One region of the Reinekea thalattae genome, then DNA from elsewhere that is predicted to be linked to it. Evidence: predicted binding sites of a transcription regulator. Region 1 holds the regulator's gene; the other holds the start of a gene.
What was found. Region 1 encodes sigma-54, which starts transcription at its own class of promoters, with help from an activator protein. Its sites were predicted from a motif close to TGGCACNNNNNTTGCTNT; they were not measured.

Region 1 (4,482 bases):
TGTATGATAATGACGACGTTGAATTCTTTATCGATGTGACGATGGTCGAACAGACTGAACGCCTTGCAACCAGCATTGTCAGCGACTATGTCAAAGCAACGCAAAGCGGCCAGTGGGTAGAAACGGATTTACCCGTTGAAATCCGCCAAGGCAATAGTCGCAGCAATGCTATCGGTATGACTGCAGATTTGAGTGACGCAAACCCAATCATCAACCTGATCGATGAGGTGACTTTTTATTATGAGCCTAACTAGGTCTCACACATCATTGCGTAATCGCCGTTTGCTTTACTGCGCAATGGCCCTTTGCTACGGACTGCTCAGCGCTACCGCACTGGCATTACCCGAAGACCGAGAGCTGCCCATCACCGGTAAAGCCGATAGCAATAGCTTTGACATCAACACTGGGATCAGCATTCTGACTGGCAATGTCGTTATCACCCAAGGCAACTTAGAGATTCTTGCCGATCAGGTGGTGATAGAAACAGACCCAGACACCAACGAATTAAGCTACATCAAAGCCACTGGCACCCCTGCAATCTTTACCGATATACCACAGCTCGGTAGTGACATGGTGGAAGTTAATGGCAACCAGGTTGAGTTTTTTCCTGCAACCGACATCATCATTACCCTTGGCGAGGCTCGCATTACTCAGTCGGGTAATGAAGCACGCGGTGAACAGATTGAATATCAGGCAGCCACAGGCCAAGTCACGATCCAATCGGCTCGCTCGCTATCTGGTAATCAGGACGATGAACAGGCCGAGCTATTACTGTTACCGGGAAGCACTGAATAATGGCCTTACTCGAAGCTCGTAACCTAGCCAAAAGCTATAAAAAGCGCCCCGTTGTGGTTGATGTCAGCATTGAAGTAGAAGCCGCTCAAATTGTTGGCTTACTCGGCCCTAATGGTGCCGGTAAGACTACCTGTTTTTATATGATCGTTGGTCTCGTGACTCTCGACCAAGGCACCGTGACCATCGATGGTCAAGCCATTTCAAAATTACCTATGCATGCTCGAGCCAAAAAAGGCATTGGTTATTTACCACAAGACGCGTCCATCTTTAGAAAGCTGTCTGTTGAAAACAATATTTTATCGGTATTGGAAACACGTAAGGACTTAACCAAGCAACAACAAAAGGAACAATTAGAAAGCCTATTAAATGAATTCAACGTCACCCATATTCGCAAGAGCCTAGGAATGGCACTGTCAGGTGGTGAGCGCAGGCGAGTTGAAATTGCACGTGCACTGGCGACTGAGCCAAAAGTTCTTTTATTGGATGAACCCTTTGCGGGTGTTGATCCAATTTCGGTCGGTGATATCAAAGAAATCATCTACCACTTACAGAAACGCGGTATCGCCGTACTGATTACCGATCACAATGTTCGAGAAACCTTAGACATTTGTGAAAAAGCCTATATCGTCGGCAATGGTCACATCATTGCTGAAGGGACTGCTGAAGAAGTGCTCAGTAATAGGACGGTACGCGAGGTATACTTAGGTGATAATTTCACACTGTAAATAGGCATGGCCACGGCCTGCAATGAATGAGTAAAAAGCCAGTATGAAGACGTCTTTACAGATAAAAATGGGCCAACAGCTGACCATGACACCTCAGCTGCAACAGGCCATTAAATTATTGCAACTCTCGACACTAGACTTGCAACAAGAAATCCAGCAGGCGTTGGATACCAACCCTATGCTGGAAGTAAAAGAAGACGAAGTCGCTTCCGCCAATGATGTCGCCAATCAAAACGCATCAAATGAACAAAGCCATTCAGAACCTGCCGAAAAAGCCAACGAAGCACCAGATCAATCAACACAAGAACTTTCGGTGCAAGAAACCATTCCTGACGAACTGGCTGTCGACAGCTCTTGGGACGATATCTATACCCATACGCCGACCAGTCATGGTATTGCTTCTGCCGACGATGATTACAATCTCGAAAACATCTACGGCTCGACAGACTCATTAATCGATCATCTTAATTGGCAACTTAACCTCACTCCGATGTCGGATAAAGACCGCATCATAGCCGAAGCCATCTTAGAAAGCGTCGACGAAAAGGGTTACCTTTCTACCGGTATTGAAGATATTTTTGAAGGCTTACAAGAAGGCCTTTCCAGTGAAGAAGACCCACTTGATACCGACGAAGTTGACGCCGTCCTGCACCGCTTACAACAGTTTGATCCACCGGGTGTCTGTGCTGCGAACTTGGCCGACTGTTTAGCAATTCAATTAAAGCAGTTACCTGCTGAAACGCCTTATCGTGATGTTGCCATTAAAGTCGTTGAAAACCATATCGAGCTATTAGGCACCAAAGACTTTGCACAACTCATGCGTAAACTGCGAATTAAAGAAGCAGAGCTTAGAGAAGTCTTTTTACTGATTCAAACGCTTAACCCACACCCAGGTGCGTCTGTTGAATCCAGTAAATCTGAATATGTCATTCCGGATGTTATTGTCTCGAAAGATATAGAAAACAATCGTTGGTTGGTCGAGCTGAATCCAGAAATTGCGCCAAAACTCAAGGTCAACTCGTCTTACGCCTCAATGGTCAAGCGAGCCGATAACTCAACCGACAACACCTACTTAAAAGATCACTTACAAGAAGCCAAGTGGTTTATTAAGAGCTTGCAAAGTCGAAACGAAACCTTACTAAAGGTCGCAACCACCATTGTTGAGCATCAACGTAACTTCTTAGAGTACGGCGACGAAGCTATGAAACCTCTGGTGTTGCACGACATTGCCGAAGCGGTCGGCATGCACGAATCAACCATTTCTCGTGTCACTACACAAAAATACATGCATACGCCTCGTGGCCTGTATGAGTTGAAGTATTTCTTCAGTAGCCACGTCAGCACCGACTCTGGCGGTGAATGTTCAAGTACTGCGATTCGAGCACTGATTAAAAAATTAATTGCCGCTGAAAACCCACGTAAGCCTTTAAGCGATTCAAAAATCGCTACCTTACTGGGCGAGCAAGGTATCCAAGTGGCGCGGCGCACCATTGCTAAATACCGCGAAGCAATGAACATTCCTCCGTCAAACGAACGTAAGAGTTTAATTTAAATGCAAAAATAATGGCTATATCGCTTGATGTTTTCTAACGCAACAGCAATATTTATAGGTAGGTCCTGTTAAACGAAGAAGTCAGTAAGTTATCGCTGACATCTCACTTCTAACAAATACAGTTGTATAACGGCTAATAGCATCAGTTGTTAGTCGAATGGGTCTCTTACTCAGTAAGCGATCTACATGGCACATCTAACAGGTCACTGACCCGTTAAGAGCCTGCCAAAACTGCAATAATAAAGGAGCAGCCTATGCAAGTTAATATTAGCGGACACCACGTCGAAGTTACTGAATCTCTACATAACTACGTTTCAAGCAAACTAGATAAATTGGAACGTCACTTCGACCAGATGGGTAATATTCAAATAACGCTAAGTGTTGAAAAAGAAAGACAAAAGGCCGAAGCATCCATTAACGTAAAAGGAGGCCAAGTACACGCTGATGCTGTTCACGATGACCTCTACGCCGCGATCGATCTACTCAACGACAAACTAGATCGGCAACTCATTAAGCGCAAAGAAAAAAACATTGCGCACAAACAGGGAAATTAACTGCTTAAATGATTCAACTGAGTCAAATACTGAGCGCCGAACAAACCTATATGGAAAGTTTTGGCGCCAGTAAAAAACGCATCCTCCAAACCATCGCCGAGCGTCTATCTTCGACGCTCGACGGCGTTTCAGAACTCGATCTTTTTGATCAATTAATTGCGCGTGAGCGATTAGGCAGTACAGGAATTGGTTCTGGCTTTGCTGTGCCTCACTGTCGTTTAGAAGGCCTTACCTCACCGGTTGCGGCTCTGATAAAAATACCTGAGGCTGTCGATTTTGATTCTATCGACAAACAGCAGGTAGACCTTATCTTCGCTTTAGTGGTGCCTGTTGAAGCCACCGATGATCACCTTCAACTGCTGGCCAGTGTGGTCGAGCAAGTTAGCAATCCTGAAGCCTTGGCTAATATTAAAAGCAGCCAAACACCTCTAGACTTATACAATCACTTTATTGGAAACTAACCTCACCAGTAACCGATTGGGCAATCACATGACGTCGACAGACTTTCGTTTGATCTTAATCAGCGGTCGTTCAGGCTCGGGCAAATCTACCGTGCTCAACAGCCTAGAAGACGCCGGTTATAACTGTATTGATAACCTACCGCCAGCGCTTTTACCGGAACTCATCAACTGGATGTCGAGCAATCCAAACAGCCGCAAAGCCGCGGTCTGTATTGATGCACGTAATTCCACCGACAGCATCAGTACTCTACCGGCGATACTGCAAAACATCAGCAGCTCCGTTGCAGTGGAAGTGGTGTTTTTAGATGCTGACGACTCTATTTTATTACAGCGCTTCAGTGCTACTCGGCGTAAACACCCACTGACAGATCAGTCACACTCTTTAGCCGAAGCGA
Region 2 (4,482 bases), on a different contig from region 1:
ACAATATCTTGCCCCATACCCAAGAGCGATGATGTATAGGCATCGCCAAACTCGGTACGACTCGACTTAAAACCGGTCGTACTGGCGTTAGCAATGTTATTACCTGTTACGCTTAAATCTGTATTTGCCGCGGAAACCCCGCTTAATCCAATGCTAAAACTCATAACACGTTCCTCTTTTTAGGCTGTGGCGTGCCACTGATGCCAGTATTCTTAAACGACGACCAAACTCGCCCTATTTAAAAAATAAAATGCTGTCTTGCTGTGCCCTTAGACCATTAATAGTCCTTAGACCATTAATAGTCCTTAGGCCATTAATAGCCCTTAGGCCATTAATAGCCCTTAGGCCGTTTCGTTTATCGATGCTATTTCGGACGATGTTGCCGTCGAACCGTCATCTAAATTCAATTGAATCGTACCGTCGTCTAGAATGGTCACGGACTCAACAAACTGAGATGTATTGACATCCATAGCGGTTGAAGAACCGTTATAACTACCGACGATAGAGAATGTATATTCACCGGCATCGTGCGGAATAATATTGCCGTCTTCATCGGTTTCGAATTGGCTGTAGTCAATATCCATTAACTCGCCATTAACTTCTAAGTTAGCGCCATCCCATTTAAAGCTTAAGGTTCCACTCGACTGGGAACCTAGATCGACGTTTTCAACCATCTCGCCTGCGCTATTGGTGATTTGCAGCGATAAATCGCTGGCACCAGAAACCACATCTGCGGTGCCATAGACAATATCGCCCCAGTAAAGCGTACTGGTCGAATTACCATCGATCGTGACGTTGCCACCGACCAAAGAGCTGGCTTGTAATGCTTGAGATGATTGGAAAGAACTGGACAGCGATTCAATCGATGTTGCTATCTCTTCCAAGTTTTCTACCGTGGTGAACTGAGCCAATTCAGAAATAAATTCCGCACCTTCAGATGGGTCTGTCGGGTCTTGGTTTTCTAGCTGAGTAATCATCAACTGCAAGAACTCATCCTGACCTAACTCGTTACTGTCTTCGCTAGTCGTTGAAACAGCACTTGTCGCAGCACTGTTGCCATAAAGAGCGTAAATACTGCTGTCGGTAATATCAGTCATTTTTCATTGCTCCTTATTATTGACCGAGAGTAAGTGTTTTTTGCATTAAGGTTTTGGCGGTGTTAAACACCTCAACATTAATGGTAAAGCTTCGTTGAGCGGACATCATATCGGCCATTTCTTCAACCACATTGACGTTCGGGTAATAGACATAACCCTCTTCGTTTGCAAACGGATGGGACGGCTCATAACGCATTTCTAATGGCGTATCTTTTTCGACAATGGCGGCAACCTTAACGCCCTTACCTACATCGTGTTCTAAATCCACCGGTACTAGCGAACGATCCAAAATATCGGTATGGATATTTTGAAAAATCGGCTTACGTGCACGATAGGTTTCATCAATACTCGAACTGACACTCTGGGCGTTTGCCAGGTTACTTGCCGTGGTATTTAACCGGATAGATTGGGCATTCATGCCCGAGCCGGAAATATCAAAAATGTTACCTAAGCTCATCGATTATTCTCCTCGAAGCGCGCCGGTTAAGCCTTTGAACTTACCACTTAAAAATTCAAAGCTTGAGTTATAGGACAGAGCGTTAGTGGTGAACTCACTGTTTTCGATGTTTTCATCCACCGTATTGCCATCGATCGACGGCTGCGTTGGGTTACGGTATAGCGCTTCCCAGTTTTCTCGTACTGGCACATCGATATGGCGGTCATGAGTCAAATCTGTACCTAGGCTCTTATGGCGCTTTACTTCGCCACGCAATACACCTAGAAAGTCAATGTCGCGGGCCTTGTATCCCGGCGTATCTGTATTCGCCAGGTTATTAGCTAAGATTGACGAACGATCTGAACGAATCATCAACGCATCGTCGTGAATACCTAGCGAGTTTTGAAAACCTAATGCAGACATAACCTATCCTCTATTTGCCGCTCTGAGTGTCTTTCCATGAATAATGCAATAGCGATGCCAAAAAAATAAAACCTTTAAAATCAAAGACTTATGACGTTTTGGCTTTTAAAATAGCGGCAGCTATCGGCAAAGCGGCAATGCCATTCCTTACCGCCTCGACCAGAGTTTGAGGTTTGAGGTTTGAGGTTTGAGGTTTGAGGTTTGAGGTTTGAGGTTTGAGGTTTGAGGTTTGAGGTTTGAGGTTTGAGGTTTGAGGTTTGAGGTTTGGGGTTTGGAGTTTGGAGTTTGGAGTCTGGGAGTCTGGGAGTCTGGGAGTCTGGGAGTTTGGGAGTTTGGGAGTTTGGGAGTTTGGGAGTTTGGGAGTTTGATCAGCGTGGGCTTAACCCGCGCCGATCAATACTACGAGAGCATTACTTTTTACGGTAAATAATACCTGGACGGCAATGAACCATCTCGTACAAGTCCGAAAGACCATTCACCGCCTCTGATGCGCCGACCATCAGGTAGCCGCCAGGATTCAGCGCAGCATGCATGCGAGTTAAGATGTCTTGCTTAAACTCAGCGGTAAAATAGATCAGCACATTACGGCAAAAAATAATGTCAAACTTACCCATACCAGCATAGTTGTCTTGAAGGTTTAACAATTTAAACTCAACCGGCGCAGCAATTTTAGGATTGACTTTAAAACGACCGTCACTGGTTTCTGCAAAATGCTTCTTCAAGCGAGCGGGATCAAGCCCTCGACCAATCGCCAAACTCGGATACTCACCCTGCTTAGCCTGATCGAGAGCAGTTGGCGAAATATCCGTCGCAATGATCTTTTCACCCATGCCAGCAATACGATGACGCTCTTTATAGTCGTTAATAATCATCGACATTGAGTAAGGCTCTTGTCCGGTCGAACAGGCCGCAGACCAGATTCGCAACTGGCGTAAAGACTTTTCGCCATAAAACTCAGGCAGCAACATTTCCTCTAAAATCCTAAAGGGATGCGTATCCCTAAACCACAGAGTTTCGTTAGTTGTCATTGCATCAATGACTTCTGTTTTCAGGTTTCGATGCTGAAATGAGCTAATTTTGTCTAATAGGCTTTTTAAATCTTCTAGATTATTGTCTGCCATAATACGTCGCAGGCGACTAGTCACCAGATATTGTTTATTTGCGCCAAGACAAATCCCGCTGTGTTTTTCTAAATAGGCGCAAAACTCTTCATAGCCGGCTGTTAAGTCCGTCATTCAGATACTCTCTCCCTGATCGCCAATTGCGCTCGCTGTTTGCTGTGCTGCTTTGGTTATTATCATCTTATTTTATTCTTCTGTTTGTTCTTGAGGTGCTGTCAAACCTAGACTGGTAATGCGATCGATAACCAATTTCCCCAGTTCATCCGGTTGAAACTTCGCTAAAAAGTCATCCGCGCCAACCTTACTCACCATGGCCTTATTAAAGACACCACTTAAAGAGGTATGTAGCACAACATACATATCTTGCAGTTGTGGGTTAGCTCTTATCTCTGCGGTCAGTGTGTATCCATCCATTTCCGGCATTTCAATATCAGATATTAAAATAGGGTATTTTTGCGATGGTTTAATACCTTGAGATACTAACTCTTCAAGGTGATCGTGTGCTTCTTTACCATCATTAAATTGACGTACAACATAGCCCACTTTTTCAAGCGTCCGTGATATCTGCTTACGTGCAATTTTTGAATCGTCGGCAATCATAATTTCAATGTTTTTAGCCGCCGCCGAAACCTCCTCAGTAATAATATCGTCAGATAGGCTGTCGTCTGACGGAGAAACTTCAGCAAGAATCTTCTCAACATCAATAATTTCAACTAGCTCATCTTCGTATTTAGTTACCGCCGTCAAATAATGTTCGTGGCCAGTTCCTTTTGGTGGCGGCTGAATGTCTTCCCAATTCATATTAATGATGCGCTCGACACCGCTTACCAAAAAGCCCTGAACACGAATATTGTATTCCGTAATAATCACAAATCGATTTTCAATGTCCTGGATAGGTTGATTACCCGTCGCCATACTTAAATCAAGAATCGGAATCGTGCCTTCGCGAATATGCGCCACACCGCGAACTACTGAACTGGCCTGTGGCAAGTTAGTCAATTTAGGACACTGCAATACTTCTTTTACTTTAAATACATTAATTCCGTAAATTTGCGGACCTTCCAAACGGAAGAGCAATAACTCTAAACGGTTTTGACCCACCAGCTGAGTTCGCTGGTTTACACTTTCCATTACACCGGCCATAAAAGCACTCCGTAACTCAGGCATGGCATTTGCAACAACCTAGGTAATTACATAGACACGCCAAAAAACTGACTAAATATGAAAATTAAGCATAGACGGCAATTTCACATGAACAACCGTAATAGCCGACATTTTTATTCCTTATCGGCTGCTGTGAGCAAGGGTTTACCTCTGTGTGCAAATATTTTGCGTTGCGCTGCGTTTTTGTCGTTGCTCAGTTTGCCGAGCTGGGCGAACGATACGGCATTAGACGCCAATAAAG

Region 2: a site for sigma-54 is predicted at 1,999-2,016, ahead of flgB (flagellar basal body rod protein FlgB). Genes of this name have one in related genera too.

The regions. Positions count from the first base shown of each region.
Region 1 is NZ_VKAD01000002.1:401,219-405,700, reverse strand. Features, by position in the region: gene lptC (LPS export ABC transporter periplasmic protein LptC) at 1-254, shown strand, start outside; gene lptA (lipopolysaccharide transport periplasmic protein LptA) at 241-795, shown strand; gene lptB (LPS export ABC transporter ATP-binding protein) at 795-1,520, shown strand; gene FME95_RS12230 (RNA polymerase factor sigma-54) at 1,564-3,072, shown strand; gene hpf (ribosome hibernation-promoting factor, HPF/YfiA family) at 3,327-3,626, shown strand; gene FME95_RS12220 (PTS sugar transporter subunit IIA) at 3,635-4,087, shown strand; gene rapZ (RNase adapter RapZ) at 4,116-4,482, shown strand, end outside.
Region 2 is NZ_VKAD01000001.1:255,456-259,937, reverse strand. Features, by position in the region: gene FME95_RS01290 (flagellar hook-basal body complex protein) at 1-164, opposite strand, end outside; gene FME95_RS01285 (flagellar hook assembly protein FlgD) at 342-1,097, opposite strand; gene flgC (flagellar basal body rod protein FlgC) at 1,114-1,554, opposite strand; gene flgB (flagellar basal body rod protein FlgB) at 1,558-1,956, opposite strand; gene FME95_RS01270 (CheR family methyltransferase) at 2,367-3,191, opposite strand; gene FME95_RS01265 (chemotaxis protein CheV) at 3,264-4,220, opposite strand; gene flgA (flagellar basal body P-ring formation chaperone FlgA) at 4,329-4,482, shown strand, end outside.